4 regions of the Paenibacillus sp. FSL H8-0315 genome follow, and region 1 is predicted to be linked to each of the others. Evidence: predicted binding sites of a transcription regulator. Region 1 holds the regulator's gene; each other region holds the start of a gene.
What was found. Region 1 encodes Rex, which represses fermentation and respiration genes when NADH is low (regulators of the CRP and FNR family bind a similar motif). Its sites were predicted from a motif close to TTGTGAAATATTTCACAA; they were not measured.
Positions count from the first base shown of each region.

Region 2: MHB56_RS00190 (cytochrome ubiquinol oxidase subunit I) is a predicted target of Rex. The motif match lies at 2,683-2,700, and genes of this name have one in related genera.
Region 3: MHB56_RS12845 (formate/nitrite transporter family protein) is a predicted target of Rex. The motif match lies at 2,507-2,524, and genes of this name have one in related genera.
Region 4: adhE (bifunctional acetaldehyde-CoA/alcohol dehydrogenase) is a predicted target of Rex. The motif match lies at 4,647-4,664, and genes of this name have one in related genera.

Region 1 is NZ_JBBOTA010000001.1:1,114,217-1,119,796, reverse strand. It holds gene MHB56_RS04810 (tetratricopeptide repeat protein) at 1-271, shown strand, start outside; gene dinG (ATP-dependent DNA helicase DinG) at 398-3,259, shown strand; gene MHB56_RS04800 (redox-sensing transcriptional repressor Rex) at 3,396-4,049, shown strand; gene MHB56_RS04795 (amidohydrolase) at 4,036-5,337, shown strand; gene MHB56_RS04790 (cell wall elongation regulator TseB-like domain-containing protein) at 5,510-5,580, shown strand, end outside.
Region 2 is NZ_JBBOTA010000001.1:73,032-78,611, reverse strand. It holds gene cydD (thiol reductant ABC exporter subunit CydD) at 1-88, opposite strand, end outside; gene MHB56_RS00195 (cytochrome d ubiquinol oxidase subunit II) at 157-1,173, opposite strand; gene MHB56_RS00190 (cytochrome ubiquinol oxidase subunit I) at 1,170-2,534, opposite strand; gene MHB56_RS00185 (hypothetical protein) at 3,085-4,932, opposite strand; gene MHB56_RS00180 (TetR/AcrR family transcriptional regulator) at 5,013-5,580, shown strand, end outside.
Region 3 is NZ_JBBOTA010000001.1:2,949,315-2,954,894, forward strand. It holds gene MHB56_RS12840 (MFS transporter) at 1-1,116, opposite strand, end outside; gene MHB56_RS12845 (formate/nitrite transporter family protein) at 1,576-2,403, opposite strand; gene MHB56_RS12850 (FAD-dependent oxidoreductase) at 4,334-5,580, opposite strand, start outside.
Region 4 is NZ_JBBOTA010000001.1:1,385,837-1,391,416, forward strand. It holds gene pflB (formate C-acetyltransferase) at 1-1,697, opposite strand, end outside; gene adhE (bifunctional acetaldehyde-CoA/alcohol dehydrogenase) at 1,950-4,571, opposite strand; gene MHB56_RS06070 (ABC transporter substrate-binding protein) at 4,980-5,580, opposite strand, start outside.

The DNA of each region.
Region 1 (5,580 bases):
CTCTTATCTGCAGGAAGGTGACGGTGAGTCCGCTTGGAGTCATCTGAACCATATGCTGGGCTTGATACGGGAAACCAAGCTGAAAGCCATGGTTTATAATGCTTTAGGCTGCATACGAGCCTCACAGGAACGTTTCGATGAAGCGCAGGAATTGTTTGATCTTGCTTTGCAGCATGACCCTGCGCTTCCGGAACCAAACGTTAACTTAGAGGTATGCCGCCGTCGTGGAGGGAAGCTGCACTTTGGAAATCAGCTGGTTTCCCTTTTGTAAAAGAATAACGGTTTTGGAAATTTCCATTCAAGCGATGCATCCCCTGAACCAGTGGTGTGCATCGCCTTTTTTCGCAACTTCTGTTATGCTGATTAAGAGTCTCAATTGAAAGGGAATAGAATTATAATGAAATTTGCCGTGCTTGATTTTGAAACAACAGGAACCCAATCCGTGGGTGAAATTATCCAGGTTGGCCTTGCAATTATAGAAGAAGACCGGTCCATCTCCCGGGTATATGGTTCCTATGTCAAGCCCGGAACGCCGATTCCTCCTTTTATAACAGGTCTGACGGGGATTACCGATGATGATGTGAAGGATGCGCCTGAGCTGGATGAGATGATGATGGAGCTTGTTCCGCTCTTGGATGATGTTGTGCTTGTAGGGCATAATGTTGCTTTCGACTTCCATTTTTTACAAAATGCTTTAGATCGTTGTGGCTATTTGCCATTTCAAGGGCGGATTTTGGATACGATTGATTTTCTCAAATTTTGCTTTCCTTCGCTCACATCTTATCAGCTAGGCTCTGTCAGTGCTCATTTTGGAGTGACGCATGATCGTCCGCATCAGGCAGATAGTGATGCACTTGCGACTGCTTTAGTGCTGTTGAAATGTCTTGAGGAGCTCTACGAGCTGCCGCTGCTTACGATCCAGAGACTCTGTGAGCTGTTTACCGAAGAGGATAGTGATCTGGGCTGGTACTTTGATGGTCTGCTGCGAGAGCGGGAAGCGGAGACGCTACAGCCCGAAGGTGATCTGACTTTCTATCGTCAATTAGCGCTTGCAGTAGGAGACTGGACGGAGTTAGCGCCACCTAGAGATGAGCATGCTGAGAATCCGCTAGCGAATTTATCTTTTACTGATTATATGGACGAAGTAACCAAACGACTTAAAGACACATTACCGCAGTATGAAAGCCGGGAAGCTCAGGATATTATGATCAATGAGGTGATGACGGCACTTGCCGAAGACAAACACCTACTGATCGAAGCGGGCACAGGAACCGGTAAATCGCTCGGTTATTTGTTGCCTGCCATTTATCAAAGCGTTCGCACCAATGAAAAAGTCATGGTCAGCACTCATACTATTAATCTGCAGGACCAATTGCGCGAGCGGGATATCCCTTTGTTAACGCAGGTAGTTCCTTTTCCGTTTAAAGCTGCTATTTTTAAGGGAAGAGGACATTATTTGTGTCTGCGTAAGTTTGAGCATAAAATTAATAAAAAGGACTTTATAAGCCCAAGGGAAGATGCGCTTACTGCCGCTCAGATGATCGTATGGCTCACTCAAAGTGAATCAGGGGATGATGAAGAGCTGAATTTAAGCGGCCGGGGTGGTGATTTCTGGGAGACGGTGGCAAGCGATACCGACTCCTGTCTGGGCCGTTCCTGTCCGTGGTTCCGCAAATGTTATTATCATAGGGCTAAGCATGAAGCTGGGATTGCTGACGTGGTCATTACAAACCACTCTAAGCTATTCGCAGATGTTAAGGCTGGGCACCAGCTGCTTCCGGCTTACGAGCATCTTGTCATTGATGAAGCACATCATTTAGAAGATGTGGCTGGTAAACATCTTGGCATGCATATGAAGCATTTCACTGTGGCACACACGTTATCGCGACTGTATAAAGATAGCCGAAACGGACAGCTTCCTGCTCTGCGCCAGATATTACAGTCGTCAGGCAGTGAAGAGGCTTCAGAATGGAGCGGAGTCATCGATCGGATTTACCCGGATCTGCTTACCGTCAAAGAAACCTGGGATGCACTCAGCGACAAGCTGTTCAGCCTTTTGCCGGAACGCAGTGATGCAGGGGCGGGGGAAGCGGGACAACTGGTTATGCGGTTGCTTCCCGCCCGTAAGCCGAAGGATTGGGATGAATTAGTTGCGCTAGAGAACACTATGAATCTGACGTTAAGCGACATCATCCGTAAGGGTGATAAAATGCTTAACGAGATGCGTGACCAGGAAAGCCAATCCTCAGCAGACAGTCTTGTTACTGATATTAGCGGTTTATTTAAGGATTTGGCTTCCATCCGTGAGCAAGTAAGATTCTTTATGGGGCTGAATGACGATAATGTAGTATATTGGCTGGAGGCAAATGGAAATTACCGCAGCAAATCACTACAGCTGTATGCCGTCCCTGTGGATGTTAGCAGCCAGCTTAAAGAGTTGTTCTTCGATAAGAAAAAAAGCATCGTGCTTACCTCGGCGACGCTGTCTGTAGATAAATCTTTTCAATTTATGATTGATAATCTCGGACTTAACGAAGCTGCGGAAGAGGGACGTCTAATGACCTCACTCCTTCCATCTCCCTTTAAGTATCGTGAGCAGGCACTGTTAGTTATACCGCGTGATTTTCCTAGTGTGAAGGGCAGTGTGGGCGATGCTCGATTTGTCGATACACTCGTACAGTCATTATCGGAAGCTGCTAAAACAACACGTGGGCGGATGCTGGTTCTGTTTACTTCTTATAAAATGCTGCGTCAGGTATATGATCCGCTTAAAGAGGCTTTGGCCTCACAAGAGATTACGGTGCTTGGTCAAGGCGTGGAAGGTGGCAGCCGGAGTAAGCTGATCCGCCGCTTTCAGGACAGTGCAGCATCCGTTCTGCTGGGGACGAGCAGCTTCTGGGAAGGTGTAGATATTCCAGGTGAAGCACTGACTTGCCTGGCCATCGTGAGACTTCCGTTTCAACCGCCGAATCACCCGTTGGCGGAAGCGAAGTCGGAGTTATTGCAGGCCCAGAAGAAGAATCCGTTCATGAAATTATCTGTTCCTCAAGCGGTTATTCGTTTTAAGCAGGGATTCGGAAGACTGGTTCGCACGGCGCAGGATCGCGGAATAGTTATTGTTTATGATACAAGGGTTATTGAATCTCATTACGGAAAGTATTTCCTTTATTCATTGCCTGGTCCCAAAATGGAGCATATGCTTACTGATCAAATGGTCCCTCGCATAGCGGAATGGCTAGAGGATGGCGGCGCTTCTTAAAACGCTCGTCTTCAGTTTAGCTTTAGCTCCTCCTTATCCTTAAGGGCGGTCTGTTACAGTACCGCCCTTAGTAAGGAGAGGTAGACGTTTGAATATGGATTTACACAAGAACATTATTATTTTTAGGAGGAAAAATATGAAATCGGATAAAATATCAGAAGCCGTTGTTCGCAGACTACCTGTGTACTTGCGTTTTTTGAATGATCTCCAGAATCGCGAAATATTAACAGTTTCCTCTCAGGAACTTGGACAAAAGCTTGATCTTAATCCCGCACAGATTCGTAAGGATTTAGCATATTTTGGTGACTTCGGCAGAAAAGGTATCGGCTACGATGTAACGTATCTTATTGAGAAAATCCGTCATATCCTAAAGCTGGATCAACAGCTTAATGTAGCTTTAGTTGGAGCAGGTAATCTCGGACATGCCTTGTCTAATTACAATGCATATCTTAAAGATACTATGAAAATCACGGCTATATTTGATTCGTACGCTCCTAAGGTTGGACGTAAGATCAACTCCCTTACTGTGCAACCGATGGATGAACTAGGCAGCACGATTCGTGAGCAAGGTATTCGCATTGCCATTATTACCGTACCTGATTCAGAAGCTCAAAATGTAGCAGATATTCTCATTTCTTCTGGGATTGAAGCGATTTTGAACTTTGCCCCTGTGATTCTGAAGACACCACCGAATATCCGGGTGCATGCAGCTGATTTTACAACTGATCTGCAAAGTCTTGCTTATTACTTGCGGGATGGAAAGGAAGAAAGCGAACATGAACAACAATAAAACGATAATTAAGGGCGGGTATTTTCTGACTCCGGGAACGGATGAGCCGGTTCTGAGTGGATATATGACTATTGAAGATGATTTAATCACTTACATAGGAAAAGAAGAGCCTCAGATGGAAGCTGGAGTGCAAGTGGTTGATGGCAGCCGTCTGCTGTTCATGCCTGGACTTGTAAACACACATGGTCATGCGGCGATGTCTTTGCTGCGTGGATATGGAGATGATTTAGCGCTACAAGTGTGGCTTCAGGAGAAGATGTGGCCGATGGAGGAAAAGTTCACCGGTGATGATGTATACTGGGGAACCTCCTTATCTGTATTGGAAATGCTGAAGGGTGGAACTACGACCTTCCTCGATATGTATGATCATATGGACCGAGTAGCCGAGGTAGCTGAGTTATCAGGTATCCGTTCCGTATTGATGCGTGGTGTGATCGGGTTATGTCCAGAGGATGTACAGAATCACAAGCTTGCGGAAGCGATTTCTTTTGCCCGTAACTGGCATGGAAAGGCTGACGGTAGAATTACTACTATGATCTCGCCACATGCCCCTTATACTTGCCCTCCGGACTTCCTGGTTAAGTTCGTGCAGGCAGCGCATGATCTGGATTTACCGATGCATACGCATATGTCCGAAACGAAACGTGAAGTGGAACAAAATGTGGCGGATTACGGGTTGCGTCCTGTAGCTCACTTAGAGAAGCTTGGAATGTTCACACGTCCCTCGATAGTTGCACATGGTGTTCATTTAAATGATGAAGAGATTGAGATCTTGGCTCGCCATAATGTGGGTGTATCTCATAATCCGGGCAGTAATTTGAAGCTGGCTAGCGGAGTGGCTCGGGTTACTGATCTTCTAAAAGCTGGTGTGAAGGTGTCTCTTGGCACGGATGGCGCGGCAAGCAACAATAACTTGGATATGTTTGAAGAGATGCGGCTTGCAGCTCTCATTCATAAGGGTGTCAGCGGTGATCCAACGGCTGTTCCAGCTCCAGAGGCTCTGCGTATGGCTACAGAATATGGCGCACAGTCCATCTTTTTAAATAATGTAGGCAGACTTGCTGTAGGGATGAAAGCTGATTTCATTGCTATTGATATCGATCAGCCGCATTTGCTGCCACACACAGATCTGTTGTCTCATGCAGTTTACTCTGCTAGCGCTAAGGATGTTGAGCATGTGTGGGTGAATGGTAAACAGGTCATCAAGCATGGACAATGCTTAACCCTGGATGAGGAAGCTATCCGGCGTAAAGCGCAAGAAGCCTTCGAAGGTTTATTGAAGCGTTAAGTCTGGAGAATAACGAATAAATAATAGGCTGCGACTTTTTGCTTTTAGCAAAAGTTGCGGCCTTTTGTGCATTTTTAAGACTGGGAAAGCTAGAAAATTATGAAATTTTGGATAAACACGCGGGTGTGTTATATAATCAAAAAAGATATATTACTAGAAAGGGAGCTGTACCTTGAAGAAAAGGAAAAAATGGATCCTCCTGGGGTCAGTTCTGATTCTGCTCCTGGGGTTTGGACTTATCCA
Region 2 (5,580 bases), 1.0 Mb from region 1:
CGAGCGCGAGCGAAATGATTGCGAGGAGAGCCCTGTTTTTCCTTTGTGAAGACATTTGTTGAGAAATCAGACTGGATTTCCTCTTCACAGATCACACCTCCTTTATCTATAGGCTTGTAGGGAAACCTCAAACATGCCGTAATGGATTAAACAGCTTTATTTTTTCCCTTTTACATAATCCGCATCAAACAGGAAGAGTTTGAAGACCAGAATAAGGGATGGGATCAACAGGCATAGACCGCCGATAAACACAATTACTAACGCTAAACCCATTGCCGGTGAAGTTGCACTGCTCTGAATCGTGATATACGGATCAAGAATATAAGGGTATTGCCCAATCCCATAAGCGAAAAAGGCACAGAAAAACTGCAACATGACGCATATAAAAGCTAATCCGTAACGGCGTCCGTTATATAACAGCCACATCGCGATCATAAAGAAAGCAACGGAAAGTGCCAGCAACCACCATAAATCCATCATATTTTGAAAATGGCGCTCATTGTGTTGACCCAAATAGATAAATGCTGTCAGTGCGAGGATTATCGTCGGTGTGCTCCAAAACAGGGCGTAGTTGCGCATCAGCTTCAACGCGGAATGATCCTCCGCCCGAGAAGCGTAAAATGTCAGAAATGAGCCGCTAATGAACAAAACGGACACGATTGCCAGTCCAACGATACTCCACGATAACGGATTGGTAAACAGCGCCCAGTAATCCAGAGAAACCGTCTCCCCCTGCTTCACGATAAAGCCGCCTTCAGACAAAGTTAGCGCCACTGACAACGATGCTGGAATAAGCAAACCTGTAGCTCCGTACAAAAAAAGATATACTATGTTTTTCTTGGAACCGTAATTTTCAAAAGCATAGAATGAACCGCGAATCGCAAGAAGAATCACTGCAATGCTTCCCGGAACAAGTAACGCGGAGCCATAATAATAGGCTGTGTCCGGAAAAAATCCGACGATGCCAATATAGAAAAAGATAAAAAATACATTTGTAATCTCCCATACGGGTGATAAATATCGGGAAATCAGACGATTAATGAGATGATCCTGCTTCGTTAAACGTGCATAAAAGGCGAAGAAGCCCGCTCCGAAATCAATGGAAGCTATAATTAAATAGCCGTACAAAAACAGCCAGAGCACCGAGATGCCAATCAATTCGTAACTCATCATTCAGTGCCCCCCTTTTCCGCAGATTGATTAGGATGATCCTTCATCCATTTCTCCATCTCAGCTTCTGCCGGATTATTGTTGAACAAGCGTCTTAGCACGATTACACACATACTGCCGAGTACGATGTACAAGAGCAATAAGGCGAAGAATATAATTCTTACATTCGGTGAAGACGTGGCCGCCTCCTCAACACGCATATATCCACGGATAATCCACGGCTGTCGGCCAACCTCTGCATAAAACCATCCCAGCTCAACAGCCAGAAAAGCGAGAGGGGCGCTCAGTGCGATGATGCGAAGCATCCATTTGTTAAGCTCATTACGCTTTTTCCAGAACACAAACAGAAAATATAGAAACGAAATCGCGAGCAGAGTAAATCCAATTCCGACCATTAAATCAAACAGATAATGAACGAGAAGCGGTGGCCATTCTTCCTTGGGGAATTCCTCGAGCCCCGTCACCTCTGCATTAAAGTCTCCAAAGGCCAGGAAGCTGAGCAGCTTCGGCAGATGAAGAGCCCCTAGAACTTCATGCTCTGCATTCAGCCATCCCAATAGCACCAAATCCACACTGCTGCTCGTCTCAAAATGCCACTCTGCCGCTGCAAGCTTCTCTGGCTGATGCTCGGCCAAAAACTTGGCGGACACATCACCGGCTAACGTGTTCAGCAAACCGAATAGTAAAACGACTGCCATCATTAGATTTAAAGATTTTTTGTGGTATGCGGACACACCTTTTCTCAGCATCGCGAAGGCTGCAATCCCGGCTAACAAGGCAGCTCCAGTCAAATAGGCCGAGCTTAATACATGGAACACTTTGGAGAACGTCGCCGTATTCAGCATCGCTTGCACCGGGTTAATCGCTGTGAATTGGCCTGCTTCCATGACAAAGCCCTCAGGCTGGTTCATGAATCCGTTCACCGTCGTAATAAAAACGGCAGACATGCCTGCCCCGGCGACAATCGGAATCGTCAGCAGCCAATGGATATACGGATTTTTGAAGCGATCCCACGTATACAAATAAATGCCCAAGAAGATAGCTTCAAAAAAGAATGCGAACACCTCCATGAATAACGGAAGTGCAATGACATTCCCAGCCAGTTTCATAAAATTCGGCCATACCAGGGCCAGCTGTAGTGAAATCGCTGTACCGGTCACGACACCAACCGCCACAGAAATGACAAATCCTCGAGACCACCGCTTTGCCATAAGTGTATAATGGGGGTCCTTCTTCCGAATCCCGATAAACTCTGCTATAGCGATCATTAGCGGTATACCGACGCCAATCGTCGCAAAAATAACGTGGAACCCGAGAGTCAAGCCTGTCACCAGCCTGCTCCATAGCACCGTATCAATTGCCATTCTTTAATGCTCCCTTCAAAACACTGTTCATTTTTCTATGATTAGGCCTGCTAACTGTTGGCTGCATTCAATATCAGGTTTAGCAAGGTTCAGCGACATCGTTGCCTGTTCGTTTTAGTATGACGTTCATCGTTCTTTGCTATGTAAAAAGAGAAAAAATTCACAAAGCAAGAGTTGGCGAGCCCGATTTACCTGATACTGAACAGTCAAAATTATAATGTGACCTAATGATTAAAATCATCTTATCTTAAATTGCAAGTAATTCAATCACAGATATCTCTTAATCCCTAAACGTTCAAGAAAGGGTCAAATCTTTCTGACAACTCAGTGAATAACACAAAAAGTACCCGAAGGAGCTATTGATTGATTAGTGCATATGTGATGTCACAAGTTCCCTCCTACTTCGATGCTAGCAAAAAAACGATATTTTCTCATTTTGAGCCGTAATATATCCCCTTTTTTGCAACAAAAAACACTGACTCAAATCATCAGTGTTTTTTGAATTAAAGCTAATTTCATCTTTGTCATGACAAATCTTGAACTGCTACTATCATTTAGTACGACCGTAGAAAAAAGAATACCCATCTGATTTCCCAAGCTTAGTCGTCTCCGTTCCGTCCACTAGCTTGACCGCTTTCAGCAACGATACAATTTGCGTATGCATTAGCTTTGCATCAAATTTGTCCATCTCTCTGTTGTCACTATCCACGAGCAGATAGTCGGGCATTGGAATGAAACCAATCACTGGTATCCCTGCTTCAAATAAGGGCTGACTCTCTCCAAACTCAAACTTGTTATGTCCACGCAATAATACAGTACGTGTGCTATCTGTCTTTTCAATAGCCTTCAGCCAAATGCCTGCCATCATTTCATTGCCTGCATAGGTATATTCTGTACTTATTTGTCCAGTTGGACCATAATGACCCGTATCATCGTCCTTCCACTCCATGCTGCCTAAATGCTCAACCGTAATTCCAGCTACAGCTTTTAAATGGCCATTCTTGCCATCCCACAGCTCTCGATGCCCCTCCATCCAGGTGGAAGTTGCCTGAGAGGAACCTTTGAACTCCGGTAATCTAAAATGCCCTGTCACAAAAGCAAATATCATCGTACGTTCCGGCTGCTCCTGCTGTAAGTAACGAATCATAGACAGCATGCCCACAGCGCCATTCTCCTCCACCACATTTATCCCATCCGTATGAGTATTTACGATAATTGCTTCGTCTTTATTCTTACCGTCAATTTTCACATAAAAGGATTCTGTTGGGGCATCTTTTTGTATTTCCGCTTCTAAAATAACCGTACCTTCTTTATGCTCCTGAGCTGCGCTGATCACCTTTTTCCCTTCCGTTTCATTAACCCAAATCGCAGGGATTCCAGCATAATCGGTGGTAAAAGGCACATATTGCTCTTCAACCTTATCGTCAGATACCCCTTTCCAGACTAAAACAACAGCTTTTACGCCCATTTCCTTCGCTTGCTCCAATTTAGCTTCTTTTAATGCTGTAGTGAGGACCAGATCGCCTTCATTTGGGGCAATTTGGTTGTCCATTGGTGATGAATCCCGCATATTCATAACGATCCCACTTGGAAAATTTCTGAAATTCTCAATTTCAATGACAGCAATTTTTCCGCTGGCCTGGCCATATTCACCACGCTTCGTATACACCAGCTCCCCAGTTACACCTTTTTCGTCAGTTTCCCCGGAATAGGGAAAAGCTGAAGAGACATGAATTTCCTGCTGATCAATCATTAAAGTACTGTTCTTTTCTTCCCATCGGTCAAAAGTATAGCGATCACGATAAACTTGCAGCCCCATATCAGATACCTGCTGCTCCAGCCAAGCAATAAACTGATTGTGACCCTCAGAGCCGGTTGTACGGCTTCCAAAAGAATTCATTACTTCAATATCTTTGAGCATCACTGCTGCAGAATCCAAATTGCGTTCATCGATCGTCACTGTCGTATCAGCAGCTAATGCTACAGGTGTTGTAATAGGTTTTGCATAGACTCCAATACCCCAAAGTGCAGTAACGATAAGTGCAGCAATGCTGAATAACACTTTACGAACCACTAGAAACGGAGTAACTCTTCTGCTTACCTTTTGCCCCAAGAGTCCTCTCCATATGCCCGCTATGATCAGCAAGAGGATAGAAAGCGCAAGCAGCCAAAAATTTCTTGTTAGTAAGAATAACCCTTCTGCCACCATCGCACTAATAAATACTACATGTAACTTCTCACGCTTCTTTAATAGTAAAAAAGAGATGCCTAATTCTGCTAATAAAAAGATGATGGTCACGATTGAGATTACCGTTTCTTCGCCAATGAATACCGTAGCACTTAGTGCTAGGATCAAAAGCAGCACTGCTGACAATCGTCTATATAAGATTTCTAACATGACGCCCTCCCATTTTAACTAACGATTATTTTGACATTACATTTGTAATGCCTTATGGTTTTAGCATATTGAAAAGACTCATGAAAAACAATGAAACGAACATCAGAATGTACAAACGGAGGGGAAATGTCATCTCAAATCATGAATTATACAGTCCAAATACCTCTCAGCATCGTTCCAATAAAGAAACCAACCATTTGACAAGAGAAGCCATCTGTACGGCATTAGTCTTCTTGATCCAGGAACAGCCTTTTGACAAAATCACCATCACCGATATTGTGAAGCGCGCAGGGGTTTCTCGAACAGCCTATTACAACAACTATTCCTCCAAGCAAGAGATCCTGGTGGATTTGGTCGATTCGCTTATTTTTGAAATTAATCAAAAACTCTTACCTTACACCAATGAATTAACAGGCAAAGCTAAAGAACCTCAAAAATTTATCAAAGTGCTTTTTGAAGTTATTTTTCAGCAGCGGAACATCTACAAAGCACTTCAGAGTGCAAAGTTTGATCATGTAATTCTGGATTGCTTGAATGAAATGATGCTTTCTACTGCTCATGACAAAAGCGACGAGAATGTGTACCGAATATACTTTAAAGCGGGGGCCCTCTATAATGTTCTCCTTAAATGGATACAATCAGACTTTG
Region 3 (5,580 bases), 1.8 Mb from region 1:
TGGTGCCAAACCACCGCTATCATACAGTCTGCCCATGAAGTAAGGGCCAATGACTCTCCCGACTGCACCAATCCCTCCGCTTAGTCCCAAATAAAACGGTGCGCTGCGCCCCGCATGATCCGAGATAAAGGATGGCATCGCTGGAGAAATCAGCATTTCTCCCAGTGTAGCAAGCACCATTCCAAGCACTAATCCAGGATAATTAGGCATCCACAAAAGAAACGCATAGCCACCCAAATAAAACAGGGCACTTGCAGTCATTTGCGCCGTTGAGGTAGACGCGAACCAGCGCTTAATCATTGTTACCAATGGCTGAGCTGCAAAAATCAAAATACCGTTCAGTGTCCAGAGAAAACCATAAGTTTTCTTAGGCCAGCCCTCTGAAATAATGAACGGAGATACCCCTGTATTCCAGATAGAGTTACCGAGAAGCAGGAACAAAGAACCGATCCCCATATAAAGATAAATACGAGTATGCCCCATTAGCTTCCACGTGGATTGTTTCTCTGGTTCATTCTTCTGATGCCCCATTACCTCATGCGCAGGTTCTCCACCGATTTTCTTCAGATATATAAAAAAGAAACCCGCAAATACCGCCGAAGTTACACCATTCATTACAAAGCTTAGCATATAGGAAATATCGGCCAAAAAACCACTTAATGCCGTCCCCAGTGCTACACCAATATTATTGGCGACATAAATAACATTAAACAGCTCACCACGCTGCTTCGTGAAACGAAAGCCGATAAATGCCTGAATGGCAGGTAATGATAAGGAATTAAATAATCCTACCAGTCCCATTGCTACCATAAATAACGTCCAGTTGTTACTAGCTGCCGGCAAGGTGAACAGTGCCAAAGCATTCATGGCGAGCGCTCCGACAATCAGCCGGTTCACGCCTACCTTATGATAGAGTGAGCCCCCGAGTAGTTGACCCACGATCCCACCAACCGATTGAATAAGAATCACCAGTCCAGCATCTGACATGCTGCGTCCAAGCTCATCAAATACATACATCGTAACGAGCGGCCACATCAGCGCACTACCTGTTGCGTTAATTAGGCTGGCAATGAGAAATATTTTCACTTCTTTTGGATATGCCTGTAAAAACTTCATAAGTAGTGTACATCCCCTGTTATATATGTGTCATTAATTCATCCAGTATCATCCCAAAACAGGGCTATGAGCAAGCATACACATTGACGTTTTATCGTGATAAAGTACGCATGAAATCTAAAGGATAAAACGCACATATCGCATGAAATATCCCGTCTCCCTTGGGGTTCACGTCCGCAGTCCTCCCTAGTTCTAATATCTATTCTTATTTTAAAGCCGTGGCTGTCGTCCGTAAAGCAAACAAACAAGAAGAAACTGATTCGCTTTTAGAAAGACGGGGTAATAGAGCCTAGAAACACTCCCCCTTCAAAATTCGCCGTGATCCGATTTCGTTCCCCCGAGCGCGGATATATCACGGCGGATTTTTTTGTGTCTACATAACAAAAAGCACCCCTAAAACATTAACGCCACCAATAAGGCAGACCTTGAATGTTCTATGGAGTGCTCTATAAGACGAGCTTAAGCGTGTTTTTTGACACTGCTGCCGGACATGCTATCTACGGATTGAATAGCCGTAGGTGCTTTACGCAAGTATGCCATCCAATAGGCAGCTGCGACAAATATTGCCCCACCCGTTAGATTTCCGAGCCAGACGGGAACAAAGTTAGTGAAGTATTGCCCCCATGAATAATAACCTTCAAAAATAGCTGCTGGAATTAGGAACATGTTAGCTACAACGTGCTGGAATCCGATCGCAACAAAGGCCATCGTTGGGAACCAAATACCAAGGATTTTGCCGCTGAAGTTATCTGCTCCATAGGAGAGCCATACGGCCAGCGCAACGAGCCAGTTACAGCCGATACCCGAAACAAATGCCGGAAAGAATTCTGCATCGATTTTATGACCAGCCATATCCACCAATTTTTCTAAATACACACCCTCTGAAGTTAAACCCACCACATGACCGAAGAAATAAGCTACAAATAATGCCCCTGCCAGATTACTAATCGTAATGAGCAAAAGATTCTTCACAACTTCCCAGAAAGAAATCTTCTTAGCCATAAAAGCAAGCGGCACGGCCATCATATTCCCTGTCAGTAGTTCTCCACCTGCAAGGAGTACCATGATCAGCCCAACGGGGAAGACTGCGGCTCCGATAAAGTTAGCAATGGAACCCCATTCCTGTGGTGCGCCAGCAATGACGCGAATATCTAATAAAAACCCGAGCGCAATAAACGCTCCTCCCAAAAAGCCCAGAATAAGTACGGTACTTAGCGGATTATGAGCTTTTTTTATGCCGTTCTCTACAGTTACTTCGGCAATTTGCTGCGGTTTGCTATAAGCCATGGTTCCTATCCCCTTCATCTATTTACTTCAAATTTGTTCCTTTATGACCATTGTAGCGTGTCGTAAAACACATTAACGTGATAATTATCACTTTGAGAAAACTAAGTGAAAGTTTTCACTGACATGTCAAATTTACTGCAGCCTGTGCACAAATAGAAGTTTGCGACTGGCCTACTAAGCCAGCATATCTTGTTTTGTTGGATTACATTTGAGCGTACGCAGCAGCTATCGGACACAGTTGTCCTTATATGCAGCAAGATCTCACTGTAGCTATACCTCACTGTAGTCATACCTCACTATCGTCATACTTCACTATCGGCATTCTATCGGACTCGGATGACTCTAATCGTAGCTTTTGAGCATATTTGGCCCACACCCGGACATCGGACTCAGATAACCTTATTCGTAACTTTCGAGCACATTTGACTCGCTATCGGACCCCATAGTCACTATTGGCACCAAAAACACACTAGTTTTACCTCCTTCTATGTAATAGCTGCACTGGAGTCCGAAACCACGCTCAAACGGCGATTTATTGCTAATTAGCGGCCTCTGAGTCCGAAAGCTTCTACGGAGGGCGATGACTCAGCACTATCGGACTCAGTTAACCCTAATCGTAACTTTCGAGCATATTTGGCTCGCTATCGGACCCTATAGTCGCTATTGGCACGAAAAACACACTAGTTGTAACTCGTTCTATGTAATAGCTGCACTGGAGTCCGAAATCACACTCAAACGGCGATTATTTGCTATATAGCGGCTTCTGAGTCTGGAAAATTCTGAGGTGGGCGGTGACTCCGCACGATCGGACTCAGTTGACCTTATACGTAGCTTTTGAGCACATTTGATTCGCTATCGGACCCCATAGTCGCTATTGGCACGAAAAACACACTGTTTGTACCCCATTCTATGTAATAGCTGCACTGGAGTCCGAAATCACGCTCAAACGGCAATTATTTGCTAAATAGCGGCTTCTGAGTCTGGAAAATTCTGAGGTGGGCGGTGACTCCGCACGATCGGACTCAGTTGACCTTATACGTAGTTTTTGAGCACATTTGATTCGCTATCGGACCCCATAGTCGCTATTGGCACGAAAAACACACTGTTTGTACCCCATTCTATGTAATAGCTGCACTGGAGTCCGAAATCACGCTCAAACGGCAATTATTTGCTAAATTGCGGCTTCTGAGTCCGAAAGCTTCTGCAGAGGGCGATGACTCGGCACGATCGGACTCAGTTGACCCTATTCGTAGCTTTTGAGCACATTTGGCTCGCTATCGGACCCCATAGTCGCTATTAGCACCAAAAACACACTAGTTGTAACTCATTCTATGTAATAGCTGCATTGGAGTCCGAAACCACGCTCAAACGGCGATTATTTGCTAATTAGCGGCTTCTGAGTCCGAAATCTTCTGCGGAGGGCGGTGACTTACCACGATCGGACTCAGTTGACCTTATACGTAGCTTTTGAGCATATTTGGCTTGCTATCGGACCCCATAGTCGCTATTAGCACGAAAAACACACTAGTTGTACCTCATTCTATGTAATAGCTGCATTGGAGTCCGAAATCACACTCAAAAGGCGATTATTTGCTAAATAGCGGCTTCTGAGTCCGAAAAATTCTGCGGAGGGCGGTGACTCAGCACGATCGGACTCAGTTGACCTTATACAGAGCTCCTGAGTCCGGAAGCTTCTGCAGAAGGCGATGACTCAGCACGATCGGACACAGTTGACCCTAGTCGTAACTTTCGAGCACATTTAGCTTGCTACCATCACCGAAGCCATTGGATTGCACCTACCCATGCAGCTAATCATTCTGCACCTAACAAAAAAAAGCAGTGATCCTCCCGTAACAGGAGGATCACTGCTTCTCTAGCTTTACAAGGCTGTCTTATTCTTCGATAAATCACTCAGGAACAACGTCCCTTTTTAAACCGTTACAGCCTCTTTGCTTGGTACTGTTGTCGGCAGCGCTTGAAGACCTACTGTATTCAGGAAGTTCCAAGGTTTGTTGTAATGCGGTTGGAAGAAGAAATCGATAAAGGCAAGTTGGTCGATTGTCATATGATTTTGAATACATACAGACACTGTGTTGATCGATTGCGTCAGATCCATCTTGGACATAATTTGAGCCCCGAGAATACGGCGTGTGGCACGATCAAACACTACTTTTAACTGAACCTGCTCAAAGGTGGGCATAAATTCTGGACGGTAGTTATCAATAATCATGGCGGTTTCTACGTCCATTCCTTCAGCCTTAGCTCCTTCTTCAGTAAGCCCTGTTGCAGCGATATTGTCTTCATAAATCTTAATGCCCGAAGTTCCTTGTGTACCCATATAAGGAATGGTCTCTGTTACCAAGTTGCGCGCAACTAAGGTTCCCATCCGTACGGCATTGGTTGCCAGTGGGATATAGGCGTGTTTGCCTGTAGGGTTGTAATGAATCGCACAGCTGTCGCCAGCGGCATATACATCCGGGCAGCTAGTCTGCATATAGTTATTGACTACAATGGCACCATTAGGCAGCATATCGACTTGACCTTTTAAGAGTTCAGTATTAGGACGGAAACCAATGCAGAGAATGACCAGATCTGTCTCATGCTCACCTTTGCTTGTAATAACCTTTGTTACCTTACCGTCTTTGCCTGCAAAAGAGCTAACCTTCTCATTCAGTGCCAATTTAATCCCATGATCCTGAAAAGATTGTTCGATCGGTGCAGTAAATTCCTGGTCCAGATATTTACTCAGAATGCGATCTTCACCATCAATTAGTGTAACTTGCTTGCCATTCATTTGAAAAGCTTCTACCAGTTCTACGCCGATATATCCAGCGCCGACGACGGTGATTTTATTTGCTTGTTTAGCTTTTTCTATAATAGTGTTGGAATGATCATAGTTCTTGGAAAGTAAAATCCCCTCGAGTTCAAATCCTTCAAGCTTCGGTACAATCGGCCATGAACCTGTAGTCATAATCAGCTTATCGTAGGTATCAGCGAACTCGTGGCCTGTCTCCAGATTGCGTACACGCAATGTTTTGGACTTCGTATCCACTGCATTTACTTCATGACGCATATTGGTCTTTACGCCAAGCTCTGCAAGCTTTTCTGGTGAAGAATAGAATAGCCCCTCTGGGTCTTTAACCACTCCACCTACATACAAGGCAATCCCACAGGATA
Region 4 (5,580 bases), 270 kb from region 1:
CCGTAGCAAGGGAATTCGCCTTCGGTTTCGAAGTCGATCGCAATACCTTGTTCGTTACGAATAGGTTTTACTTTGGCGTATTTAATTGCGCTTAGTGAGTCAGCTGCAACGGACAGCCCAGCAATACCACAAGCCATCGTACGCAGAATGTCACGGTCATGCAGCGCCATTTCGATACGTTCGTAAGAATATTTGTCATGCATATAGTGAATGATGTTCAAAGTGTTAACATAAGTTTTAGCCAACCACTCCATCATCGGTTTGAAACGTTTCATTACTTCGTCATAATCCAGATATTCAGAAGTGATCGCTGGGAATTCCGGTCCAACTTGTGCTCCGGATTTTTCGTCTATACCACCATTGATAGCATACAGCAATGCTTTTGCCAGGTTGGCACGAGCGCCGAAGAACTGCATTTGTTTACCGATACGCATTGGAGATACGCAGCAAGCAATTGCATAATCTTCACCCCAGTATGGACGCATTACATCGTCATTTTCATACTGAATTGCACTAGTTTCGATGGAAACCTTGGCGCAATATTTTTTGAAGGCTTCAGGCAATTTTTCGGACCACAGTACAGTTAAGTTTGGTTCCGGAGCTGGACCCAAGTTGTACAGGGTGTTCAAGAAACGGAAGCTGTTCTTGGTAACACGAGTTGTTCCGTCTTCAGCCATACCACCGATGGATTCAGTTACCCATGTTGGGTCGCCGGAGAACAGATCATTATAGTCAGGTGTACGCAAGAATTTCACGATACGCAGTTTCATTACGAAATGATCGACGATTTCTTGTACTTGTTCTTCAGTCAAAGTACCTTCAGCAATATCGCGTTCTGCATAGATGTCCAAGAAAGAGGACACACGGCCCAAGGACATCGCCGCACCATTTTGTTCTTTAACTGCTGCCAGATATCCGAAGTATACCCATTGAGTAGCTTCTTTGAAGTTGGTCGCTGGTCTGGAAATATCCATACCATGAGCGGCTGCCATTTCTTTCAATTCGCCAAGTGCACGAATTTGCTCGGACAGCTCTTCACGCAAACGAATGATATCTTCAGTCATGGAATCAACTTCAAGCTCAGTTTGTTGTTGTTTTTTGTCTTTAATGAGGAAATCAATACCGTACAGAGCAATGCGGCGGTAGTCGCCGATGATGCGTCCGCGTCCGTAAGCATCAGGAAGACCTGTAATTACGCCGGATTTACGCACAGCTCTCATGTCTGGTGTATATGCATCAAATACGCCTTGGTTATGCGTTTTGCGAATGTTCGTAAACATGTCAACGATGTTTTGTGGAAGCTCGAAGCCATAAGCTTTCGTAGCATCAACCATCATCTTGATCCCGCCGAATGGCTGGATGGAACGTTTGAAAGGAGCGTCAGTCTGCACACCTACAATTTGTTCCTTGTCTTTATCAATGTAGCCTGGAGCATGTGAAGTAATTGTGGAGACAGTATCTAGGGAAACATCCCATACGCCGCCTCTTTCTCTTTCTTCCTTGCTCAATTGGGAAATAATCTTCCACAGTTCAGTTGTGTTACTAGTAGGTCCTACGAGGAATTCTTCATTTCCCTCATAAGGCTTAATGTTACTTGCGATAAAGTTGTTAACGTCAACTTTTCTGGACCATTTACCTTTTGTAAAACTTCTCCAACCGGATTTCACTTCTTGTACATCTTTTTCAATCACCGACATGCTAAATCCCTCCATCTATATTTATAATATTTGTAGAGATCGCGGGCTTGAAGGTTGATCCCGTGTCTCGTGATCCCAAGAAAGATATGGTTGTTCGAAAATTCACAATCATTGTTCCATGTATGGGACCGTTGTTTATATAAACATTTTAGTTTATTTTCTATAAATAGACTGTGACAAATATCACCTTTCGGGTGATATTTGTCACTTATATCTAATCCACAACCATCCTATTATCTACTTAACCAAATATTAATTATCAAATCTTCCGTAGAAAGCATTACGGTATACATCTGCAAGTTCAGATACCAGTGGCAGCTTAGGATTGGCAGTTGTACATTGATCTTCAAATGCACGGTCAGCCAAGTAATCTACACGGGATTCAAAATCCTTAGGATCAAAGCCCAATTGTTGGAAGGATTCTTCGATACCCAGTTTTTTGTTCATGTCGCGAATAGCATTGATCAGGCTAGTTACACCTTCTTCAGTTGTGCGAGCTGGCAATCCCAGAATACGGGCGATTTCTGCATAACGCTCGTCAGCTACGAAGTGTGAATATTTAGGGAACGAAGCGAACTTCGTAGGTTTCTTAGCATTGTAACGAATAACGTGTGGCATAAGGATCGCATTAGTACGACCGTGAGCAGTGTGATATTGACCGCCCCATTTATGCGCCAAGCTGTGGTTAATACCCAGGAAAGCATTAGCAAAGGCCATACCAGCAAGTGTTGATGCGTTATGCATTTTTTCACGGGCAACTCTGTCGCCTTCAAGAGCCGATTTTTCAAGGTATTGGAATACCAATTGGATTGCTTTAATTGCCAGACCATCCGTGTAGTCACTCGCCATAACAGATACATAAGCTTCGATGGCATGTGTCAATACGTCCATACCTGTATCAGCTACAGCAGTTTTTGGCAAGCTATATACGAACTCTGGATCAATGATAGCTACGTCTGGAGTTAGCTCGTAGTCAGCCAAAGGATATTTAGTGTGTTGTTCAGTTGTTTTATCGGTAATAACTGCGAAAGATGTTACTTCCGAACCCGTACCCGAAGTAGTTGGAATCGCTACAAACTTAGCTTTGTTTCCAAGTTTAGGGAATTTGTAAACCCGTTTACGGATATCCATGAATTTTTGTTTCAGACCGTTAAAGTCAGCGTCTGGATGTTCATAGAATAACCACATTCCTTTTGCAGCATCCATTGGGGAACCACCGCCAAGTGCGATGATGCAGTCCGGTTGGAATCTGTTCATCATTGCTGTACCTTTTTCAACTGTAGTTGTCGATGGATCTGGTTCAACTTCCGAGAACACTTCGATCGCTACAGGAGTTTGGCGTTGACGCAGGTAATGTTCAACTCTCTCAACATATCCAAGCTTAACCATCATTGGGTCAGTGATAATTGCGACACGTGTGATATCAGGCATTTTGGTCAGGTACTGAGTAGCGCCTTTTTCGAAATAGATCTTGTCAGGTACTTTAAACCATTGCATATTCACGGTACGACGATTCACCCTTTTCACGTTGATCAAATTGATTGCTGTAACGTTTTGCGACACGGAGTTACGACCATAAGATCCGCAGCCCAGCGTCAACGAAGGGATGTTAGTGTTATAGATATCGCCGATCGCACCATGAGTGGAAGGCGAGTTAACGAGAATACGTCCTGTTTGCAGACGGTTAGAGAACTTCATGATTACTTCTTCGTTGTTGGAGTGGATAGCCGAACTATGGCCCATACCACCAAATTCAACAACTTGTGCTGCGCGTTCAATACCTTGATCTGCGTTTTTAACTTTGTAGCAAGCAAGCACAGGACTCAATTTTTCAGCGGACAATGGATATTTAGTGCCTACACCTTCAAGTTCTGCTACCAGAATCTTAGTGCCGGCAGGAACTTGAATGCCGCACATTTCAGCAATTTTCACTGCGGATTGTCCAACGATTGCTGGATTAACCGCACATTTATCAACGTTCATAGCGCCGCTAGTAAGTTTGGCAGCTTCTTCTTTGTTAACAAAGTAGCAGCCATTAGCGATCATTTTCTTTTTCACTTGATCGAAGATTGGTTCTTCGATAATAACAGCTTGCTCGGAAGCACAGATCATACCATTATCAAATGTTTTGGAAAGAATGATGTCCGTTACGGCTTGATCGATATCCGCGCTCTTTTCGATGAATGCAGGTACGTTACCAGGACCTACGCCAAGAGCTGGTTTACCACAGCTATAAGCTGCTTTTACCATTGCAGAACCGCCTGTTGCGAGAATAAGTGCAACGTCAGGGTTGTTCATCAAAGCGTTTGTTTTGTCCATCGTTGGCATTTCAATCCATTGGATACAATTCTCAGGTGCGCCAGCTTTTACAGCCGCATCATGAAGAATTCTAGCAGCTGCTGCACTACACTCTTGCGCAGATGGGTGGAAACCGAATATAATAGGGTTCCGTGTCTTAATCGCAATCAACGCTTTAAACATCGTGGTGGATGTAGGGTTGGTTACCGGTGTGATACCCATTACAATTCCGACGGGCTCAGCAATTTTTTGGAAGCTTTCATAAGCATTGTCTTCAATAACGCCTACTGTTTTATCGTATTTAATTCCGTGCCAGATATATTCTGTCGAGAAGATGTTTTTAGTAATTTTGTCTTCGTAAACCCCGCGGCCAGTTTCTTCTACAGCCAATTTAGCGAGGTACATATGTTTGTCGAGTCCAGCCAACGCCATTGCATGAACGATTGTGTCAACTTGCTCTTGATCCAGCGCCATGAATGCCTCATGTGCTTTTTTCGCTTTATCCACCAAAGTCTGAATATACTCTTCAGCGGTAGTTTGTTTAACTTGGGCGGCGACTTCGTTCTTAACTGCCATCTCCCTCGTCCTCCTGTCAATTTTTAGGTTGTTTTTCTCTACACATTTATCTTATCACATCATTTCCACCTTGTATAGTGAAATCTTTCACAAAGTATAAAGTTTTTTTGATTTGTTTTCAAAGCGCTTTCATTCGATCATATTATAGGTTTTTTACCATTATTTGTGCTTTATTATTCCTTAAATCTAAAGTTTATGTTTAAAAAGACAAGAACCGATACCCATTTTCTACCTTTTCGCTCGCAAAAATATTTTAAAAATACAAATCTAATTTTGTTGACACTCTATTTTTCTCATGACCCTCTAAAAAATAGTCGGAAGCCATCCGTTGGGTTGATTTATAAAAATATCAATAATATAAACATAAAAAAACCGACTCCTAAAGGAGCCGGTTCTGTCCTTCCTTGCCTATTCTACTTTAATTGTATCGAAGAATTTCTCTTGCACTGTTTTGGCAGCAGCTTCAAGCTGTGTCTTAGAATCTGTTCCTTTTTTGGAGAACAGCTCTTGAATTACATTGGACATGGTTGCGTAGTAGTCCTGTGTATTGTATTGCGCTTCCGGTTTACCGTCCAGCAAGCCTAAAATATCAGGGCTGTATTGATATACATTTGTATATTTATCATACACAGCTTTTGTTTTCTTGCCGAAGTCAGAATCTGCAGAATAGTAATCTAAGAGCGGCGGAATAAAGTATTTGCCATCCGTTGTACGTTGTTGCAGAACTGCATCCAGTGCTTCTAGACCTTTATCGGAGAAGTAATCAAATGTAATATAACGGAATGCCATTTCTTGCTCGTCTGGTGTTGCATTTGGATTGATTACAAGGTAGTCACCACCAAGTACCCCAGTGTGTTTTCCGCCTTTTTCCATCGCAGGCATTGGATACGTAAGTACATCTTCTGGTTTCAGACCGCCTTGATTCAACGCTTGCTCAATAACACCGTCAGAACCAGCCATTACCATTGCTGTACGACTTTGTTGGAATGCGCCTACAGCATCGCCCCAG